4 regions of the Paraburkholderia sp. BGA-UO-ETr-F12 genome follow, and region 2 is predicted to be linked to each of the others. Evidence: riboswitches for the same ligand, from Rfam matches in the RefSeq annotation. Region 2 holds a riboswitch; each other region holds the start of a gene.
The links. Region 2 has a riboswitch for cobalamin ahead of AC57B6_RS26215 (TonB-dependent receptor domain-containing protein). Riboswitches for the same ligand answer to the same signal wherever they lie in the genome.
Positions count from the first base shown of each region.

Region 1: it holds a riboswitch for cobalamin, as region 2 does, so the genes downstream of both, cobW (cobalamin biosynthesis protein CobW) here and AC57B6_RS26215 (TonB-dependent receptor domain-containing protein) in region 2, are expected to answer to the same signal.
Region 3: it holds a riboswitch for cobalamin, as region 2 does, so the genes downstream of both, cobG (precorrin-3B synthase) here and AC57B6_RS26215 (TonB-dependent receptor domain-containing protein) in region 2, are expected to answer to the same signal.
Region 4: it holds a riboswitch for cobalamin, as region 2 does, so the genes downstream of both, AC57B6_RS33740 (HoxN/HupN/NixA family nickel/cobalt transporter) here and AC57B6_RS26215 (TonB-dependent receptor domain-containing protein) in region 2, are expected to answer to the same signal.

Region 1 covers NZ_JCAQOZ010000057.1:268,547-273,566, reverse strand. Annotated here, with positions in the region: gene cobN (cobaltochelatase subunit CobN) at 1-1,645, opposite strand, end outside; gene cobW (cobalamin biosynthesis protein CobW) at 1,652-2,752, opposite strand; cobalamin riboswitch at 2,948-3,227, opposite strand; gene AC57B6_RS27940 (cobalamin biosynthesis protein) at 3,378-3,839, shown strand; gene cobO (cob(I)yrinic acid a,c-diamide adenosyltransferase) at 3,836-4,438, shown strand; gene AC57B6_RS27930 (cobyrinic acid a,c-diamide synthase CobB) at 4,442-5,020, shown strand, end outside.
Region 2 covers NZ_JCAQOZ010000056.1:489,772-494,791, forward strand. Annotated here, with positions in the region: gene lpxA (acyl-ACP--UDP-N-acetylglucosamine O-acyltransferase) at 445-1,239, shown strand; gene AC57B6_RS26215 (TonB-dependent receptor domain-containing protein) at 1,318-3,249, opposite strand; cobalamin riboswitch at 3,599-3,799, opposite strand; gene metE (5-methyltetrahydropteroyltriglutamate--homocysteine S-methyltransferase) at 3,868-5,020, opposite strand, start outside.
Region 3 covers NZ_JCAQOZ010000046.1:234,485-239,504, forward strand. Annotated here, with positions in the region: gene cobM (precorrin-4 C(11)-methyltransferase) at 1-365, opposite strand, end outside; gene AC57B6_RS20305 (cobalt-precorrin-6A reductase) at 412-1,134, opposite strand; gene cbiE (precorrin-6y C5,15-methyltransferase (decarboxylating) subunit CbiE) at 1,148-2,383, opposite strand; cobalamin riboswitch at 2,468-2,646, shown strand; gene cobG (precorrin-3B synthase) at 2,730-4,169, shown strand; gene AC57B6_RS20320 (precorrin-8X methylmutase) at 4,162-4,788, shown strand; gene AC57B6_RS20325 (precorrin-2 C(20)-methyltransferase) at 4,789-5,020, shown strand, end outside.
Region 4 covers NZ_JCAQOZ010000066.1:49,626-54,645, reverse strand. Annotated here, with positions in the region: gene AC57B6_RS33750 (hypothetical protein) at 1-801, opposite strand, end outside; gene AC57B6_RS33745 (DUF2946 domain-containing protein) at 905-1,285, opposite strand; gene AC57B6_RS33740 (HoxN/HupN/NixA family nickel/cobalt transporter) at 1,489-2,544, opposite strand; cobalamin riboswitch at 2,580-2,725, opposite strand; gene AC57B6_RS33735 (alpha/beta fold hydrolase) at 3,070-3,978, opposite strand; gene AC57B6_RS33730 (MerR family transcriptional regulator) at 4,065-4,463, shown strand; gene AC57B6_RS33725 (YjjA family protein) at 4,641-5,020, opposite strand, start outside.

The DNA.
Region 1 (5,020 bases), on a different contig from region 2:
CGACCGCGTCGATGCCGAACTGATGACGCAACCAGAAATAGAACGCCAGATACGCATGCGGCGGCACGAGTTCGGCATCGTGGTAGCTCGCGTAATCGCCCTGCTCGCGTGAACGCGAAGGCTGAATGCCGACGAACACCTGCCCGCAACGCCAGCCTGCGATCATGAAGCGGCCGCGCCGCAACGTCGGATCCTGTTCGGGCGAGCCCCAGCGTGCGTTCAGCGCCTGGCGGGCCTCCACGGGCAACGCGTTGAAGTACAGCAGGTAGTCGTCGAGCGCGAGGCTTTGCAACGCGGGCCGCAAGTCACGCACGACCGGATCGTTGGTCACGCCTTCGGTGAGCTTATTTAACAGCGCGTCGCCGTCAGCGGGCACGTCCGCGACGCGATATCCGTCGTCGCGCAACATGGACAGAATGCCGACCACCGAGGCCGGCGTATCGAGCCCCACACCATTGCCGATCCGCCCTTCGCTCATCGGATAATTGGCGAGGATCAGCGCGAGTTTCTTCTGCGCGCTATCGAGCGTGCGCAGACGGCACCAGCGGCGGCTCAGTTCGGCCAGAAAGCCGACACGCTCCAGGTCCGGCTGATAACGCACCACGTCGACCTGCGTGTGCGGACAACGATACGCGAGCCCCTTGAAGCTGATCGCGCGCGTGATGATGCGGCCGTCCACTTCCGGCAGCGCGATATGCATGGCGATATCACGCGAGTTGAGGCCCTGATTGTCCTTGAGCCAATCTTCGCGATTGCCGCCGCTCAGGATCACCTGCATCACCGGCGCGTCGCCGGCCAGCGCTAGCGGCCCGGGGTCGTCGATTGCGGATGCGGCGAATGCGGTCGTGTTCAGCACAAGCGCGGCATGGTGTTGCGCGCACAATTGCTGCACGACCTCGCGGCTCATTGCATCTTTCAGGGACGTAATTGCGATGGGCAGTGGATTCAGACCCTGTGCTTCGAGCGCATCGATCAGCGCGTCGAATACAGCGGTGTTGGCCGCCTGAAGATGCGCCTTATAGAACAGGATCGCGGCAACCGGCGCGCCTTCGCGCCAGCGCGATTGCCAGTCGGCCATCGTCGGCGTGTCGCGTTCCGGATGGTAAAGCGTCGCGGCGGGCAATGCGCGCGGCGGCGCAGGTTCGCGTCCCCAGCCAAATGAGCGGTACGCAATGCAACGCAGGAACGCTTCGGCATTCTGCGGGCCGCCTTCACGCAGATAGCGCCATAGCTGATGGCATAAATCGGCGTCGGCGGTGCTGCGCGCGAGCAGGTTCGGGTCTTCCTGCAGATCGCCCGAAAACATCGCGAGCGTCTGCTGCTTGCGCTCGGCGAGCGCGACAACCTGTTCGATTCCGTACGGCCAGTACGCCTCGCCGCCAAGATGATCGACCACCACCACACGCGCATGCTGCAGCACGTCTTCGATATAGAAATCGACCGACGCCGGCTGCCGCAAATAGGTGACGTTCGCAAGCCGCACGCTCGGAAAGCCGTCGCCCAGACGAGGAAACACGCTCGCCAGAAGCGACAGCGTGGTATCGGCGGAACTGAGCACCACGATATCGGCAGGCTGCTGATCGATACGGATCACGCCTTGCGTGTCGTCCACAAAACCGCCCGGCGTGGTGCGCAGCAGATGCATGAGCGCTTACGCCTGTTGCGGCTGGACGCTCGCCGCAGCGCCCAGGGCGGCGTCGAATGCCTGTTGCAGCGCGGCCTGGTTGAGGTCTTCGCCGATCAGCACGAAGCGGCTTTGCAGACCTTCGCCCACTTCCCCGGCCTGCCAGCGGCGGTCGAAGTAACTATCGAAACGACGGCCCACGCCCTGAATCACGAGGCGCATCGCCGCACCCGGCAGCGCCGCGAAACCTTTGACGCGGTAAATCGTGTTCGTTTCGACCAGCCCTTGCAACGCCGCGATCACCGCCTCACGCGACGCAACGTTCGCCTGCACCACCACCGAATCGAACTCGTCATGGTGGTGATCGGCGTCGTCAGCCGAACCATGATGATCGTGGCGCAAGTGGATCGTTTCCTCCGAGGCCGCTTCGAGACCCAGCAGCGTATGCAGATCGAGCTGGCCCATCTGCGCGCGTACGATCTTCACCTGCGCCGGAATTTCTTCACGAATGAGCGCTTCGACCGAAGCCTGATGCGATTCGTCGAGCAGGTCGGTTTTATTCAGAATCACCAGATCGGCGGCCGACAACTGGTCTTCGAACAGTTCGTGCAACGGCGATTCGTGATCGAGATTCCGATCGGCCTTGCGCTGCGCATCCACCGCCACTGGATTGTCGGCGAACTGGCCGCTCGCCGCGGCCGGCCCGTCAACCACGGTAACGACCGCGTCGACGGTAAAGCTGTTCTTGATCTGCGGCCAGTTGAAAGCCTGCACGAGCGGCTTCGGCAACGCGAGACCGGAGGTTTCGATCAGCACGTGATCGATCTGCTCGCGGCGCTCCACCAGCTTTTCCATCACCGGGAAAAACTCTTCCTGCACGGTGCAGCACAGGCAGCCGTTCGCGAGTTCATACAGTTGGCCTTCGGTTTCGACGCCGTTTTCATCGCAGCCGATGCCGCAACCCTTGAGGATTTCCCCGTCGATGCCGAGTTCGCCGAACTCGTTGACGATCACCGCGATGCGCTTGCCGCCCGCGTTCTGAAGAATGTGCCGCAGCAGCGTGGTCTTGCCGCTACCGAGAAAGCCCGTGACGATGGTGACGGGAATCTTGCGCATTTGAGTTTGCATCGTGAGGTCCATCCGTGGGAGTTGCAGGTGCACGCCGGCGTGTTTGCGCGTTTTGTCCGTATCGGTCACGCAAACGGGGCCGCGCCCCGCAGGCAATAGCGATAACAATGGCAAAACACGGGGACGAACAACGGCGTTGCCGGGGCAACGGAAAACAGTAATGCGATCATGAACGCACCGCCGCATCCCCGCGGGGTCGTTCTTCGTCGTCTGGCCGGTATCCGGGCTGGCGAAAGCGCCGCTTCCCCTTCCCGGACGAGTGGTTTCTCGTCCAGTGGTCATATGCCGACGCGGCCTTGCGCGTGGACATCGAAGCCGGCTCCGCGGCGCCAGACAATCAATCTGGAACCGCATTTCGCTTACCGTTGCGGGGGCAGCACAGGTTAGCCCGGTCCATGGCAGGTGGGCACCCTGTTTCCCGTTTAACTGCATGCGCACGAGCGCGCACACGAGCACCAAAGTGCGTGCGAGTTTAGGCCGAGAGCCCCATGCCGTCAAGGAAACACGGGGTCTGGCAGGGCCTTTTCGCCATGCCGGCGCGACCTGCCGTGTGCTATCGTATGCGCGCGTTGGGTGCCCGCCCCTACGGGCCGCCTGGACCACCGCAACTCTCGCAGACCCCTTCATGAAAACACTCAGCATCGGCATCGGTTGTCGCTCGCACAGTTCCGCTGAGCAGATCGAAGCGGCTGTGCGCGCCACGCTCCGCTCGCGTGCATTCGGCGAAATCGCAGCGATTGCCTCGGTCGACACCAAAGCCCACGAAGCCGGCTTGCTCGAATTCTGCACACGCCACGCGCTGCCGCTGAAGTTGTTCAGCTGCGCGCAGATTGCGGCGATATGTGTCGACGATCCGTCGGCGGCGGTGCGCGAACATCTCGGCATAAACGGCGTCTGCGAGCCATGCGCGCTGCTCGCCGCGGCCGGCGCGTTCGAAGTGGCCGAAGTGGTCGATGCCCACAACGCGCGCTTGCTGGTGCGTAAAACCGTGCACGGCGGCGTCACGGTGGCGATAGCCTCCTCGGGCAGCACGCAGACCGTCAGCGAACAGACAGATAACGACTCTCCAGAACAGGACCTGCAATGAAGACCGACCCCGAATCGCATCAACGCATGACCGAACGCCGGCGCGAAGGCCACGAAAAAAAACAGGCCAACGCTACCGTCGAAAAAGGTCTGCTGATCGTCAACACCGGCACAGGCAAAGGCAAAACCACTGCAGCGTTCGGCATGGCCGTGCGGGTGCTCGGGCACGGTATGCGCCTTGGCGTCGTGCAATTCATCAAGGGCGCGCTGCATACCTCGGAGCGCGACTTCCTCGGTGCGATCGCCCAGTGCGACTTCGTCACGATGGGTGACGGCTACACCTGGAACACCCAGAATCGCGACGCCGACATCGCCACCGCGCGCAAAGGCTGGGACGAAGCGCGCCGCATGATCGAGAGCGGCGATTATCAGATGGTAATCCTCGACGAACTGAACACCGTGCTCAAGTACGAATACCTGCCGCTCGACGAAGTGCTGTCGGTACTGAACGCGCGCGCACCGATGCTGCACGTGGTGGTAACCGGCCGTCACGCGCCCGATGCGCTGATCGAAGCCGCAGATCTCGTCACCGAAATGCGCATCGTCAAGCACCCGTATCGCGAGCAAGGCGTGAAAGCGCAGCGCGGCGTGGAGTTCTAGGCAATGTCCGCATGCCCCGCCCTGTTCATCAGCGCGCCCGCGTCGGGACAAGGCAAAACCACGATTACCGCGGGTCTGGCGCGCTACCACCGGCGGCTTGGGCGACGCGTGCGCGTCTTCAAGACGGGTCCCGACTTTCTCGACCCGATGATTCTGGCGCGAGCCAGCGGCGCGCCGGTACTCTCGCTCGATCTGTGGATGGTGGGCGAGACGGCCTGCCGGAACCTGCTCGCGCAGGCGGCGGCCGAGGCGGACCTGATTCTGATCGAAGGCGTCATGGGCCTGTTCGACGGCACGCCGAGCAGCGCCGATCTGGCCACCACGTTCGGCGTGCCCGTGCTCGCGGTGATTTCGGCGAAAGCGATGGCGCAGACCTTCGGCGCGGTCGCCTTCGGTCTCGCGCAATTCAGGCCGCAACTGCCGTTTTACGGTGTGCTCGCCAATCGCGTCGGCTCGCCAAGACACGCGCAAATGCTCCAGGAAGCACTGCCGCCCGCGCTGCGCTGGTGCGGGCACATCGCCAGCCACGACGGCATCGAGTTGCCCGATCGCCATCTCGGCTTGCATCAGGCCGCGGAGATC
Region 2 (5,020 bases):
TCCACCTTATATCGCCTGCGTTCAGCTTAAGCGAGGGGAGCGGATGGGATTATGCGGACCACCCGAACTTCGATGTTTCTTGTCCGGACGGCGGAATTTATACCATGCGGCAAGAAATCTACGCGTAGCCTAGCATGGCCGATTGGAGCACGTGACGCGCGGGATGCACGAGATCACGTAGTCAGTCCGCTCGACGAGCTTTCAGACAGCCATCTGTAAGGAAGGGGCCCTGAGGGCCGGCGGAATACGGAACCCGCGAAGTGGATCGAGACGCTGGCAAAGTCGTTCACATTCCTGTTCGCGCGGCGCGATAAGGCGTTCCGGTGGCCGATCGGCAAGCGCCAATAAAGACCCATATAATCGATCGCAGAAATGAATGGGAGCTCACTGCTCCGGCATCGGATCTGAATTGCACGGCCACGAAAGTGGCATTCCTGAGAGGTTATGTTTGTGATCGATAAAACGGCTGTCATCCATCCGACCGCGGTGATTGAAGAGGGCGCTGTGATTGGTGCCGGCGTTCGCATTGGTCCTTATTGCTGCGTCGGCGGCGATGTCGAGATTGGTGAAGGCACCGTACTGAAGTCGCACGTTGTCGTAAGCGGCCATACCCGCATTGGCCGGGACAACACCGTCTACCCGTTCGCCACGATTGGAGAGGACAACCAGGACCTGAAGTACGCCGGCGAGCCGACGCTGGTGGAAATAGGCGATCGGAACAGAATCCGGGAGAGCGTCACGATCCATCGCGGCACGGTCCAGGGCGGCGGCGTTACCCGGGTTGGAAACGACAATCTTCTGATGGTCAACGCTCATGTTGCCCACGATTGCATCGTGAGCAACCATTGCATTCTGGCAAACAATGCAACGCTAGGCGGTCACGTAATTCTGGACGACTACGTAATTATTGGCGGGATGGTTGCGGTTCATCAGTTCTGCATCATCGGCGCGCACGTCATGGTGGGGGGCTGTTCGGGCATCGCCCAGGACGTACCGCCGTTCGTGATTGCCCAGGGCAATCACGCTTCGCCCGTTGGTGTGAACACCACGGGGCTGCAACGCCGGGGTTTCAGCAAAGAGGCAATACAGGCCATTCGACAGGCCTACAAGCTGCTGTACCGGAGCGGCAAGACGCTTGATGAAGCGAAGCCGGAGATCGCGGAGATCGCCTCTGCTCACGCCGAAGTCCAGCCGTTTTACGAGTTTCTGACTCGCTCGACTCGCGGTTTGATTCGATAAGGTCCTGTGCGGCAATACGCGGGCTATGTCGTCGGGAGAATTGTCGCCCGACGACAGAAAGCGTGAGCCTGGTTCCGCCTAGAACGTATACGCCACCTTGCCGAATGCCGTGCGGCCGAGCGAGTTGTAACCGTATGCGGTGACGTACTGCCGGTTAAACAGGTTCGACAGGTTGGCGGAGACGGTGAGGTGCGAATTGATCCTGTACGCGGCGCGCAGATCGACTCGCGTGTACGACGGCAGATAGGTCGTGTTGTACTGGTCGTCGAAGGTCGAGCCGCCATAAAGCAGCGAGACGCCGGTGCTGAGCGCGTGCAGGTGGAATTCGTCCCACATGTGGTCCACGCTCAGACTAATCGTCTGGCGCGGACGGCGGGGGAGCCACGTCTGATCCGTGACGTCCTGCGGATTCATTATGCCGACCGCAACGCTAACCGGCGTCGATTTGCCGATAGTGCCCTTGTAGGACAGATCGATGCCCTGGATGTGCGCGCGCCCGATGTTCACGGGCATACTGAGCGCGGGGTTGAACGAGATCAGGTCATGAACCCGGGTGTCATAAACGGCGGCCGTGAAGGTGCCGAGCGAGGTCGACGCGTCTAGCGCTGCCTCCACCGTATCGCTGCGCTCGGGCAACAGATTCGGGTTCGAATAGCCCGGATAGTACAGATCGTTAAACGTCGGCAGGCGGAAAGCATTGCCATACGAGAGGCGCGCCGTATAAACCGGCGTGATCGCATAGGCCACGGCGACATTGCCGGTATTGACCGACACACCCTGGACAACGTCGTGGCGACCCGCGAGGAACACCGTCAGCGCACCGAGCGTGGCCGACTGATGGAGCGAGAAAGACGAATCGTTGCGGGCCGGCAAGCCTTGAGGCACATCCACCGGCATGAACGCCAGCTCACGGCTGAAATCGTACGCAACTTTTGATTCTCCGGATAGCGGCAGACCGAACAGCGTCAGCCCGCGCTCCTGATGCGTTAGCGAGGTCGTGGTGCTCAAACGCGTCGAATCGAACTCATCGGACGGAATGCCTGGGTTGTTCGCGTAGACGAACTGGCGGTCCGTCGCATAACCCACCGACTGGTCGAACTGGGTGGTCGGCGTCACGTCCAGATGAAATGCGAGGCCCGTCGTCAGTTGATGATCGAGCTGCCGGTCGGCGCCGCCGGCATTGTCGTACGACAGATCGGACTTGTGATACAGAGCGAACGCGGAGAGCGACCAGTTGTCGTGCGCGTAACCGAGTCGCGCGTCCACGTCCTGCGCATGGTACGGATTGCGGCCGTCCTCGTGACCGTAGGCGTACGGCTGGGTCGCATCGATCCCGGCGGTGTTGTAGTCGTGCAGGCCGAGCGAGTAGGTCAGTCCGGAGAGTGCCGAAAGCGGACCCGTGGACGGGATACTGCCGGACGTGCGGATCTGTGTATCGAAGGTCTTGTTCGAACCGCCGCCTACCGAAACGGTGGTCCGATTCGGCTGATTGGATGCATGGTTGGTGAACAACTGTATGACGCCGCCCATCGCGTCCGCGCCGAACGAGGCGGCCGCCGGCCCCGAGATTACCTCGACGCGGTCGAACGCGGAGGTCGGCAGATCGGCCCACGCAGCTTGCCCGGTGGTCGAGGAACCGACCCGGATGCCGTCGATAAACACCGCGACCTGACTGGCCGACGAACCGCGGATACTGACCGCGGCGGAAGAACCGGGTCCGCCGGTTTGGGAAATGGTGACGCCGGGCAGCGTGGCGAGGGCCTGCGTGATACTCGGGTCGGCGGGCGTAAGACGATCGAGATCGGCGCGCGTCAGAACCTGAGTGGTGGCGAAGCGTTGGTCGAATGATTGCGGCAGATGTTGCGTGTCGCCGCTGACGAGAATATTCGGCAGCGTGGTTTCAGCCGGCGTCTGCTCCGGCTGCTGCAACGGCGTGTCGTCCGCGGCCTGTGCAACCTGCCATGCGGAGACGGTCAGGGCAGAGGTGATGATGAGTCGACGGAACTTCATGATGAGATGGGCTCGTTCTTGCTGATTTCTATATGGGTGGCGAGCTGGAGGACCAAGGGGCCAGCGGCCGTTTAGCCGCGCTCAAAGATTTAATGTGTGGCGCAACAGGCTTCCAGTTCGTCGTAGCGCTTCAGGCGACAGGGGACGAACGAGCCAGGCCAGGCGGCAATCCTGAAGGCGGCGAAAGCGCTATCCATGGCGACGACGCGCCGACGCGAGGCTCCCCCTTTAGGGAACCGGATTGAACAGCAGTGGACATGACAGATCCTGAGGCTTGGGCTGTCGTTGCAGCGGGCAACCGCTCAAGAGCGGTGCTTGCACATCGGGACACCCCGCCCGGTGCGGCTGCGCAGACCTCGGTTCGATGGCAGGTCTCCTGGCTCACGGGTCAATGTCACGTGCCGACCTTCCCGGTGCTCTGCTCCAGTGGTCATGAATGGCACGGACTCGCCGCTTACAGTTGCGGGGGCAGCCGCAGATTCGGAGCATGGCTGCTCGTACTGCGTTCCCTTTGATCCCGATAACGGGAACCATCAGCGCGAAGCGTACCGATGCGTAGTGGTTGCCGTCAATCACCACGGCGTTGGCGGTACGCTTCCTGTTGTTATTACGCCTGGCTTACTGGACTGCAAGCCTTTGCCGCAGTGCCCTGGCGGCCAGCACCATATTGGACAAGGCGGCTTCCGTCTCCGGCCAGCCCCGGGTTTTCAGGCCGCAGTCGGGGTTGACCCACAAACGGTCGGCGGGGATGACCTCGCAGGCGCGTTCGAGCAGGCGCTGCATGGCTTCGGCACTCGGCACGCGCGACGAATGGGTGTCGTATACGCCGGGTCCGATTCCGTTGGGATAGGCGAACTCGCCGAAGCCGTCGAGCAGCTCCATCGAAGAGCGCGATGTCTCGATCGTGATCACGTCCGCATCCAGCGCGGCGATCGACGGCAGGATGTCGTTGAATTCCGAATAGCACATATGGGTGTGGATCTGCGTGGCGTCGGAAACGCCGCCCGCCGAAATCCTGAAGGCCCGGGTCGCCCAGTCGAGGTAGTCTGACCAGTCCGCCTTACGCAACGGCAAGCCCTCGCGAAAGGCGGGCTCATCGATCTGAATGATGCGGATGCCGGCCTTTTCGAGGTCCATAACTTCGTCGCGAATGACGAGCGCCAATTGGAGCGCCGTGGTCGAACGCGGCTGGTCGTCACGAACAAACGACCATTCGAGCATGGTGACCGGTCCGGTCAGTACGCCTTTCACCAGGCGGTCGGTCAACGACTGCGCATGGCAGGCTGCGTCCACGATCATCGGCTCGGGCCGGTAGATGTCGCCGTAAATGATCGGCGGCTTGACGCATTGCGAGCCGTAGTTCTGGATCCATCCGTTTTCGGTGAGCGCATACCCCCAGAGCTTGTCCGCAAAGAATTCGACCATGTCGTTGCGTTCGACTTCGCCGTGCACCAGCACGTCGAGCCCGAGTTCTTCCTGTCGCCGGACGACGGTCGCCGTTTCGGCCCGCATACGTTCGAGATACTCGAGCGCGCGCATTTCGCCGCGGCGATAGGCGGCGCGCGCTTGCCGGATCGCCGGCGTTTGCGGAAACGAACCGATTGTCGTGGTGGGCAGGAGCGGCAATTTGAGCGAGTGGCGCTGCACACGGCTGCGTTCGGCGAACGGGCTCTTGCGGCTGGCCATGGTCTCGGCGATAGCGGCGACACGCCGCTGAACCAGCACATTGAATACCGCTCCGGAGTGGCGGCGCGACTCGAGTGCGGTGGTC
Region 3 (5,020 bases), on a different contig from region 2:
TCGCAACCGAGCGTCGCCGCGCAAGCCGCGGTTGCCGTTACGCCGGGCACGATTTCGTAGGGAATATCGAGTTCGCGAAGCCGGCGAATCTGCTCGCCGATTGCGCCGTACAACGACGGATCGCCTGAATGCACCCGCGCCACGTCCTGGCCTTTGTCGTGTGCGGCCTTGAGCAAATCAACGATCTGATCGAGATCGAGTTCGGCGGTATTCACGACCTGCTCGGCACTATGCCCGTCCAACACGGCGGCCGGCACCAGCGAGCCGGCGTACAGGATCACCGGGCAGCCGCGCACGAGGCGTTGTCCTTTTACTGTGATCAGTTCCGGGTCACCGGGACCCGCACCGATAAAAAACACCGTCATTCAGTACTCCATGATTCGTTCAGTCGGCATGTCATGCACCTGCCATTCAGGCTGAGACTCGCAACGCTTCCAGCAAGTCGGCCACGCTTGCAAACTCGCGATCGACCGCGGGCAATTCAGGGCGACGCAGCATCACGACCGGCAAGCCGCGTTCGCGCGCGACTTCGAGTTTCGCCTCGGTGGCGCTACCCCCGCTGTTTTTGCTGACGATGACATCGAAGGCTTCCGCGCCGAACAGCGCTCGTTCGCCTTCGAGTGTAAACGGCCCGCGTGTCGCCAGAATCCGCGCACGCGGATGGGTTTCGGATGCGTCGAGGCAACGTATCGTCCAGAACTGCCGCAGAGGGATTTCGTCGAGATGCGCAAGCGGTTCGCGGCCGAGCGTGAAAAGCGGCCGCTTGAATGAAGCGAGCGCCGCCGTGAGTTCGGCCCAATCGCCGACCATGCGCCAGTCGTCGCCGGCTTGCGGCAGCCAGGCTTCGCGCCGCAGTGCCCAACACGGCACGCGCGCCGCGTCACTCGCTTTCACAGCATTAGCGCTAATCCGCGCGGCGTACGGATGCGTCGCGTCAATCACCAGGTCGATACGTTCGTCCGCGATATAGCGCGCCATCCCATCGCTACCGCCGAAGCCGCCCACACGCACCGCGCACGGCAGATCGTCCGGCACCTTGCCGAGGCCCGCGAGACTGTACACATGCTCATGACCGAGTTGTCTGGCGATCCGCACAGCATCGCCGGTGCCGCCGAGCAGCAGAACGCGCTTCATTGCACGGCTCCGATTACGGTTGAGGTGAGTTGCCGGACGCGCCGTTGGCCTGTTTTGTGACCTCCAGCAACGTAATCGGCAACGCCTGACGCCACGTATCGAAACCGCCGAGTGGCTGAGCCTCGGCCAGCGCGATGCGGGTCAGCGTGCCGCCATGCTGCTCCCGCCATGCCGCGAGCGCCGCCTCGCCCTGCAACGTGACGGCATTGGCGACCAGTCGGCCGCCTGCGCGCAGCCGCGTCCAGCACGCATCGAGCACGCCTGGCACCGTCACGCCGCCGCCGATGAACACGGCATCCGGCGCGGCCAATCCTGCCAGTGCCTCGGGCGCGCGGCCGGCGACCAGGTGCAAACCCGGCACGCCCAACGCATCGCGATTGTGTTCGATGAACCGCTGACGCTCCGCGTGCCCTTCGATCGCGATCGCGCGGCAGCCCGGATGCGCACGCATCCATTCGATGCCAATCGAGCCACTGCCCGCGCCGACGTCCCAGAGCAATTCGCCAGGCGTCGGCGCGAGGCGCGCCAGCGTGATCGCGCGAACGTCGCGCTTGGTCAACTGACCATCGTGGCGAAAGGCGTCGTCGGGCAAGCCGGTGGTCAACGGCAAACGCGGCGCGCCTTCCGTTGCACGGCATTCGAGCGCCACCAGGTTGAGCGCCGCCACGTCGCCCGCGGACCACTGGTCGGCGCGTCCGTCGATACACCGCTCCAGGTCGCCGCCCAAATGTTCCAGCACGCTCATTCGTGTCGCGCCAAAACCGCGCGCGTTCAGCAACTCAGACAGCGCTGCGGGCGTACGCCCGTCAGCGCTCAGAACGAACACGCGCGCGCCGTCGTACAAATGGGCATTCAGCGCCGGCAATGGCCGCCCCACCAGCGAAACCGTGGCGACGTCCTGCAATGGCCAGCCCAGCCGCGCAGCCGCTAGCGATATCGACGACGGCGCCGGTAGAACTCGCAACTCACCGGGCGGCAACCGCCGCGCCAGCGTCGCGCCGACGCCGAACAGCATCGGGTCGCCACTCGCCAGCACACACACGGGCCCACCACGCTCCGCCAGCAAAGGTGCAAGATCGAACGGCTTCGGCCATGCTGTCCGGCGCGCGGCCAGACGCCCGGGCAGCATCGCCAGATGACGTTCGCCGCCATAGATCACCGACGCTTCCAGCAAAGCACGCCGCGCGGGCCTCCCCAAGCCGGCGAAACCGTCATCGCCTATGCCCACCACAGTCAGCCACGCCGGCATGCATCCATCCTCATTCTGTGTCTTCAAATCTTGTGCTGTGCCACGCCGGTCAAAGCGTCCAGCCTCGTTGTGCTGTTCGAAAAAAGGCATAATACAGCCGCCGGTGCCCTTCGGGGCCGAAGAGGGAACACAGTATCGCTGTGGCTGCCCCCGCAACTGTATGCAGCGAGTCCGCCTGCGCTGCGCGCCACTGGTTTAACCGGGAAGGCCGCGGCGGACGATGACCTGCCAGCCAGGAGACCTGCCGGCCAGACTGTTCGTGCCAGCCACCATCGGGCGGGGTGTACCGATGCCGCAGCAATGCCCGTAAGGGCGGCGCTCGGGCTATCGCGCGACGCTCAACCCGGTGTCCGTCTTGAAGCAAGCTTCGCCCTCCACTGTTTTGCCTGACGCGGCGCTCGCGCTGCGGCCCTCCGCATGTCCGGGGCTGCTGCGCATCGTCGCCGCGCGCGACGGTGGGATCTGCCGGATCAAACTGCCCGGCGGCGAGTTGAGCGCCGCACAGGCCATCGCGATCGCCGAGGCCAGCACGCGGCATGCAAGCGGTGTGATCGAGCTGACCAATCGCGCGAATCTGCAGGTGCGTGGCGTGCGCAGCGGGCAGGAAACGGCACTGATCGCGGCGTTGCTCGACGCGGGCCTCGGACCGGCTGTCGAGCCGATTCGAGCCGACGCTGCGGTAGATGCCGCCAAGTCGCTGCTCGCGACTTCGGCGGACGACGTGCGCAATGTGATGCTGAGTCCGACTGCCGGGCGCGATCCATTTGCACTGTTCGACACGCGGCCTCTTTGCGCCGAACTGCTTGCCTTGCTGCAGACCGAAGCGCGTTTCGCGGCGCTGTCGCCCAAATTCGCGCTATTGCTCGACGGCGGCGAGCGCCTTGCGAGAGTCGATCATCCGCACGATGTCTGGCTGGCGGCGACGCAAGCCGAAGACGGCGTGCGATTTGTGTTCGGCCTGGCCGGTTGCCCCGCTGCAGAGATGAACGCGAAACCTGGCGCCCTCGGCGCCGTTCTGCCCAAGCAGGTCACCGGCCTGGTTCGCGCGCTGCTGCATACGTTCCTCGACCTGGGCACCGCCGATGCCACGCGCATGCGTCATCTGCTTACCGCGCATTCCATCGACGCCGTCTTGCAGCACGCTCGTCAGTACGTCGATTTCCCGCTGTCACGCGACGCGTCGCTCGCACACTGGCAACGCGGCACGCTTGCCGATGCCACGCTGCGGCTCGGCGCGCATGCTCAACGCGTGGTGGGCCTGCAGCACGTGGGCGGGCAGCCGCCGCTTGGGCGCCTCGACGCCGCCGCATTACGCGGCCTCGCGGAACTCTCTCAGCAGCACGGCAACGGCACGCTGCGCATCACGCCCTGGCAAAGCGTATTGCTTCCCGATATCGCGGCGCATAACGCATCCGCCGCGCTCGCGGAAATGAACGCGCTAGGTCTCGCCTGCGATCCCGCGCAGCCGATTACGCACCTGATCGCCTGCGCCGGTTCCACGGGTTGCGCAAAAAGCCTCGCCGACACCAAGGCCGATGCACTGCTTCTGGCGAATCGCTTGCCCGCTGGCGTCGACGTTCATCTGAGCGGCTGTCCGCGCTCATGCGCTGCGGCCCATTGCGCGCCGTACACGCTGCTGGCCACCGCGCCCGGCCTCTATGACCTCTATCGACACACCGGCGAACCGGATTTCGGCGCGTGCGTCGCGCACCAACTTACGATCGAACAGGCCGCCGACATGCTCGACTCATTGGCCCACCCGGCCCGGAGCCCTTTAGATGCTTGATTACATTCGCGACGGTCAGGAGATCTATCGCCAATCCTTCGCGACGATACGTGCTGAGGCCGATCTTTCGCGTATTCCCGCCGACCTCGAAAAACTCGCGGTGCGTGTGATCCACGCCTGCGGCATGGTGGACGTCATTGAAGACCTGCGGTTTTCCGCGGGGGCGGGCGCCGCGGGCCGCACGGCGCTGGCACAAGGCGCGCCGATTCTGTGCGACGCCGGCATGGTGGCGCAGGGCATCACGCGCGCACGATTGCCCGCCAACAACGAAGTGATCTGCACGCTCACGCATCAGGACGTGCCCGCTCTCGCGCGCGAACTCGGCAATACGCGTTCGGCCGCCGCGCTCGAATTGTGGCGGCCGCATCTGGCCGGCAGCGTCGTGGTGATCGGTAATGCGCCGACCGCCCTCTTCTATCTGCTAGACATGCTCGACGACGATGCACCGAAACCCGCGCTGATTCTTGGTTTTCCAGTCGGCTTTGTCGGCGCCGCCGAATCGAAAGCGATGCTGGCGGAAAATAGCCGCGGCGTGCCCTACGTCGTGATTCATGGCCGGCGCGGTGGCAGCGCGATGGCCGCCGCCGCGGTGAATGCGCTGGCGACGGAGGTCGAGTAAATGACCGTGCGAGGACGTTTATTCGGCCTGGGTGTCGGCCCCGGCGACCCGGAACTCATCACGCTAAAAGCGCTGCGCGTGCTGAAAGCGGCCCCCGTGGTCGCGTATTTCGTCGCGAAGGGTAAAAAGGGCAATGCCTTCAGCATCATCGAGGCGCATCTGCATGACGCTCAGCAGCATCTGCCGCTCGTGTATCCCGTCACGACCGAAGCGCTCGCACCGCCGCTTTCGT
Region 4 (5,020 bases), on a different contig from region 2:
TCCGTAACGGTTGAGCCAGAGCACGCCTGGGTTGACGGTGCCGGTGGTTTGACCGGCGCATGCGCCGGCCGTGCAGGTGCTCATCGGCGCTTCCACGACCAGCACCAGGTTGCTGAACGGTTGCGGGATGCCCAGGTTCTTCACCTGAGATTGCAGGTAAGGAATGCTGTACTGCAACGTCAAACCCCAGCCGAGCGAGTTCGGACCATTGTCGGATGAGGTAGTCGTCAGGTTCGGCCCGATCTCCCCCGTCACGGCAAAGGGACGCAGGTAGCCAAGTGAGGCAGGCAGGTCGCCAAAGCCCTTGCCGAAATAAAAACTTGGCGTGAGCGTGGAATAAGCGTTGGCGATCGATTTTGCGCCGGTGCCGCCGATTTCCGCGAGCAGTCCTATCGACGCCATGAACTCGTGACGCGCATTGGCGTAGATCATGTACTTCGCGCCCACGCTGAGGTTGTCCCAGCCCTTGGCCGAACCGCCGTTCGGCGCGTTCTGCGTGACGTAGTTGCTGCCAATGCTGAACGCGAGATTCTTTGTGATCAGCTTGTCCCACTCGTAGGAGACGGTGTTGACGTTCATGTTGTCCCCGTTGTCGTCCTGCGTCTTGATATGGCCGAACTGGGTGTCGAATTCATCGCCGACGCCTGGGTCGTCGACCGTCAAGGTGGCGGGGAATACCCGATCGCCGACGACCGAATGGGCCGAAGCAGCCGGCGAACCGGCAAGGCAGGCGGCGGCGCCGGCCGCCGCCATCAGAGCGGCGCGCGCGGGCGCCGCGTGCCGCTTGAAAAGCTTACGCATGATTGAGTCCTTCTCCAATTGTCTTGATACCGCGCAGCGCGTGCGTGCGGCGACACGCCACGACTGCTCGCACAGCGCGGATTCTGTTCAGGTACAGGTCGACTCAGGAAAAGACAGGCGGCGCACGCGGCTGGGCCGCGGTGTAGAAGAGGGGGACGTGGAGCGCATTGCGCGTGGCGACAACCGGCGCACGCACGACCAATTGCGTGGCGGCAAACACCGCCGGCGTGCCCGGCAATACCGGTGCATGAGCAAGCATGCCGCAGTAGGCGCACGCTTGCCAGTGGAATGCTGAGGAGTGCGACGACTTGCCGGCATGCGCGAGCGGCGTGGTGTCCGGCTCCGCGGTGCAGTAGCTCGAGAGTGCTTCGCCCAGCCGGTTATGTGCTGCTAGCGCCTGCGAAACCGTTGGCGCAAGCGTGCTCATCAGGATCGCAAGCAATCCGAACAGGTTGCCAATCTTCAGGAGGCGCGAGCGAAACATGCTGAGAACGGAGCACGCATACAGGTAAGAGCGAGGCGCTGATTATGCCACGCGGCTACTCAGCCAAAGATACAAGGTTTCACATGTCCAAGGTAGCGCTATTACCAATTTCAGCGCAGGGTTACAACCGGCTTACGAGCGTGCGAAGTCACGCTTTCGATGCCGTCAGTCCGCTCGAATCCCGGGCGGACTGACGCGTGCCGTTAGCGGCTCACTTCCAGTTCGTCGAAACGCTTTGCCCGATAGATCAGGACCGACGCAATCCAGCTAAGAACGAAGATGCCGATGATGATGTAGCCGAGCGTTCCGAAATTTTCATTGAGCGTGCCGATGGCATCCCACACCGGACCTTGCAGCTTCAACTGGTCGGCGATCAGCCCCAGCGCTTCTATACCGCCAATCACGACGGCCACGATGACCGACACCAGCGTGATGGTCATGTTGTAGTAGATTTTGCGGATCGGTTTCAGGTAGGCCCAGCCGTAAGCGCCTAACATCAGGTGTCCGTCAAGCGTATCGATCAGCGACATGCCGGCGCTGAAGAGGACGGGAAACACCATGATCGCCCATGGAGAGAGACCCCTGGAGGCCTGCGTTGCGGCGATCCCTAGCAAGCCGATTTCGGTTGCCGTATCGAATCCCAGGCCAAACAGAAAGCCCAGCGGGTACATGTGCCAGCTGCGGGTAATCAGGCGGAACAGCGGGCGAAAGAGCCGGGACAGAAAGCCGCGATCCGCCAGCAGCATGTCGAAATCGTCTTCGACATATTTGCCGCCGTTTCTGACGTGACGCCACGCGCTATAGATCGACTTGAGAATGATCAGATTCATGAGCGCGATCGCGAACAGAAACAGCGCCGACACCAGGGTTCCGATGACCCCGCCAATTTCCTTGTAATGATCGAAACGCGTTTGCATGGCGGATGCCGTAATCGCAACGGCGACGGACGCGAGCACGACAACCGTTGAATGGCCAAGCGAAAAGAAGAAGCCCACCGCCACAGGCCGCTTCTTTTCCTGCATCAATTTGCGCGTGACATTGTCGATTGCGGCGATGTGATCGGCGTCGACGGCATGACGCAATCCGAAACCATAGGCCAGCAGCGCGGTTCCGAGCAGCAGCGGATGGTTGCGGAATGCCACGACGGCCCATGTCCACGCCAGCACATTGAGCGCGATTAACAGGCTGTAGATGCCGAAGAGCTTGCTTCGCACCTCCGTACTCGAGTCACTGAAAACTTTGGCAAACTGAGAAATCATCGGTTAGGTCCTTGGGATTGGCGCGTCCCATTTGAGGGAGAAGCAGGTCGACAAGAGGTCTGACTCCCGGTTCAGCAATCGTGAGACTGCCCAACCGGATACAGCGGCGCGACCGTGCCGGATTCTCACCGGCTTCACTTTCCGTCCTGACAAGGTGATGCCTGACGCTTATACAATGCGGGCGCGTTGAGCGGCAAGTATGGTTTGCGTCGTAATCGATATTCGTGCATCCGGCATCCGCTTTTGTATGAGAGTTTGAGAAACATGCACAAGAGTCATGCCACCTCTGATGCGGTCAGGCGAAGAACGCTGTTGCCATGGGGATTTCAGCCGACACGGCAAACGAGGCCATGTGCTGCCGGCATGCACCTGTCTGGCGCAACATGCGTAACGGCTGGGCATGGGCGCCATGACGGTGCATGCGGATGCAGGATCGTTCACGCCCGGGCGCTTATCCGGCATCCGCAAGACGGTTCGCCGCGAGGCAAAGGCACAAAGGCACAAGGGCGGGCAGTACCTCGGTCTTCATTGCCCGGTAGCCGTTCTGACGAACTCGGCCAGGTCGCGATTGAAACGATCGGGCTCCTCAATAAACGGCGCGTGGCCTGATTCAGCGTACACCTTGCTGACGACGCGGGGATTGAGCGCGGTGGCGCGGGCAAGCGTCGCGTGGGTATCGACCAGCGAATCCTTGCCGCCGTAGAGGAAGAGCAATGGCACATGCGCGTTGCCGAGACCCTCGGCGGCGAACACCGTCATCGTAGGGACTTCTCGTTGCATGTCCCAGGACGCCATCGCGGCGTTGGCGAGCAGCCGGGCGAACGTGTCGGCATCAGGCCGCCGGTTGAAGCAAAGTCCGACAAAGCTGCGCTCGCCGTCGAGATGCGTCTTCAGATCACGGGCGTTCATGTCCCGGTAGACCTCGGGGTGTGCCACGAGCTGGCCGGGCGTCAGTTCGACCACGCCATCCACGTACACGGCACCGGCGATGGCGCGATCGCCATAGGCTGCGAGGTAGTTGGATATCACCACGCCACCAAGCGACCATCCGACCACGACGGGTTTCTTCACGTGCGAGCCATTGATCACGGCCGCGAGGTCGTCGCCCCAGCGGCGGCCGTCGTGATACGGCACTGCGCCGGTGGGCTTGTCCGACAGACCGTGGCCGCGCAGATCGTACGTAATGATCCGGTACTGGCGCAATGCGGGGCTTTGCACCTGCGCGTCCCAGTTCAGGCGACTGCCGAGCAGACCGTGGATCAGAATGACCGGCGGGCCGTCGGGGTTGCCGGTTTCCTGAACCGCCAGCCTGACCCCGTCCTTCGATGCAACCATATAGTTCGTCGAACCGGCGGCCGCCGCGGGTACGAACGAGAGGAGGGTGCTCGCCGCGACGGCGGCAATCAAAACGTTACTGAAAATTCGGGCGCGCATGGCATATTCCTCATGATTGACAGTTCAGCCAGTCTCAACCCTCACACTGATGTGAGAGTCAAGCGGCTTGTGCTAAGCTGTTTTTCATGAACAGGATGCCCGCACACGAATTGCCGACCATCGTGCTGACCATCGGCGAGCTCTCGCAGCGCACCGGCGCGAGCGTGCGGTCGATACGGCACTACGACGAACACGGTCTGCTCGCATCGGTGCGAGCGAGCAACGGCTACCGCATGTTTCCCGAAAAGGCGGTCGCGCAGGTCAGGCAGATCCAGCGCATGATCGCGACCGGTTTCACCATCGAGGATATTCGCGGGTTCCCGGACTGCATGCTGTTGACCGAAGGCGCCCGGTCGTGCGACCAGATCACCGACGTTCAGCGGCAACGCCTCGCCGCTATCGATCGTCAGATCGCGGATCTTGAACGGCGTCGCACCAGGCTCATCAAGACCTTGTCGGAAGGCGTGGTTCCGCCGGTCGATTGACGCGCGCAGGCATGGAAAACCCAGTGTGTCTGCCGGATTTCTCGACCGCGGAGATCAATTCACGCGCGGCCACCGAAGTCGTATTCGCGAACGCGTAGAACTTCACATTGGGCAGCGTGGGCATTCCATCGGCTTTGTCGAGTACGCGCGCCGACACGAGCATGGTCCGCTGCCGGATCACAGCAGGGATTTGCCTTGGGCGAGAATCTTGTCGCAGACCTGCTTCGTGACCTGTTGCTGCAGACCACCGCCGCTCAGGTCCAGTTGCTGGCCATTGCCGCTGCTCAGGATGCCCTTGGCGCCGTTGGTATAGCCGCTGTCGGACGAGGCTGAACTGGAGCCGCCGGGAAGCTTGCTCATCAGCGAGTCCTTGACCGAAGACGCGCTATTGCCGTTGAGATAGTTGTTCTTGATGCAGAACTCGAGTACGCCCGCCACGTTGCTTGTGCTGCCCGAGGTCAATGACTGACCCGACAGCGCACTGCCCACGCCGCCAAGGCTCCCCAGACCACCGGACGACCCGCCGCCTCCGCTCTGGTTGAGCAGGTTTCCGAGCT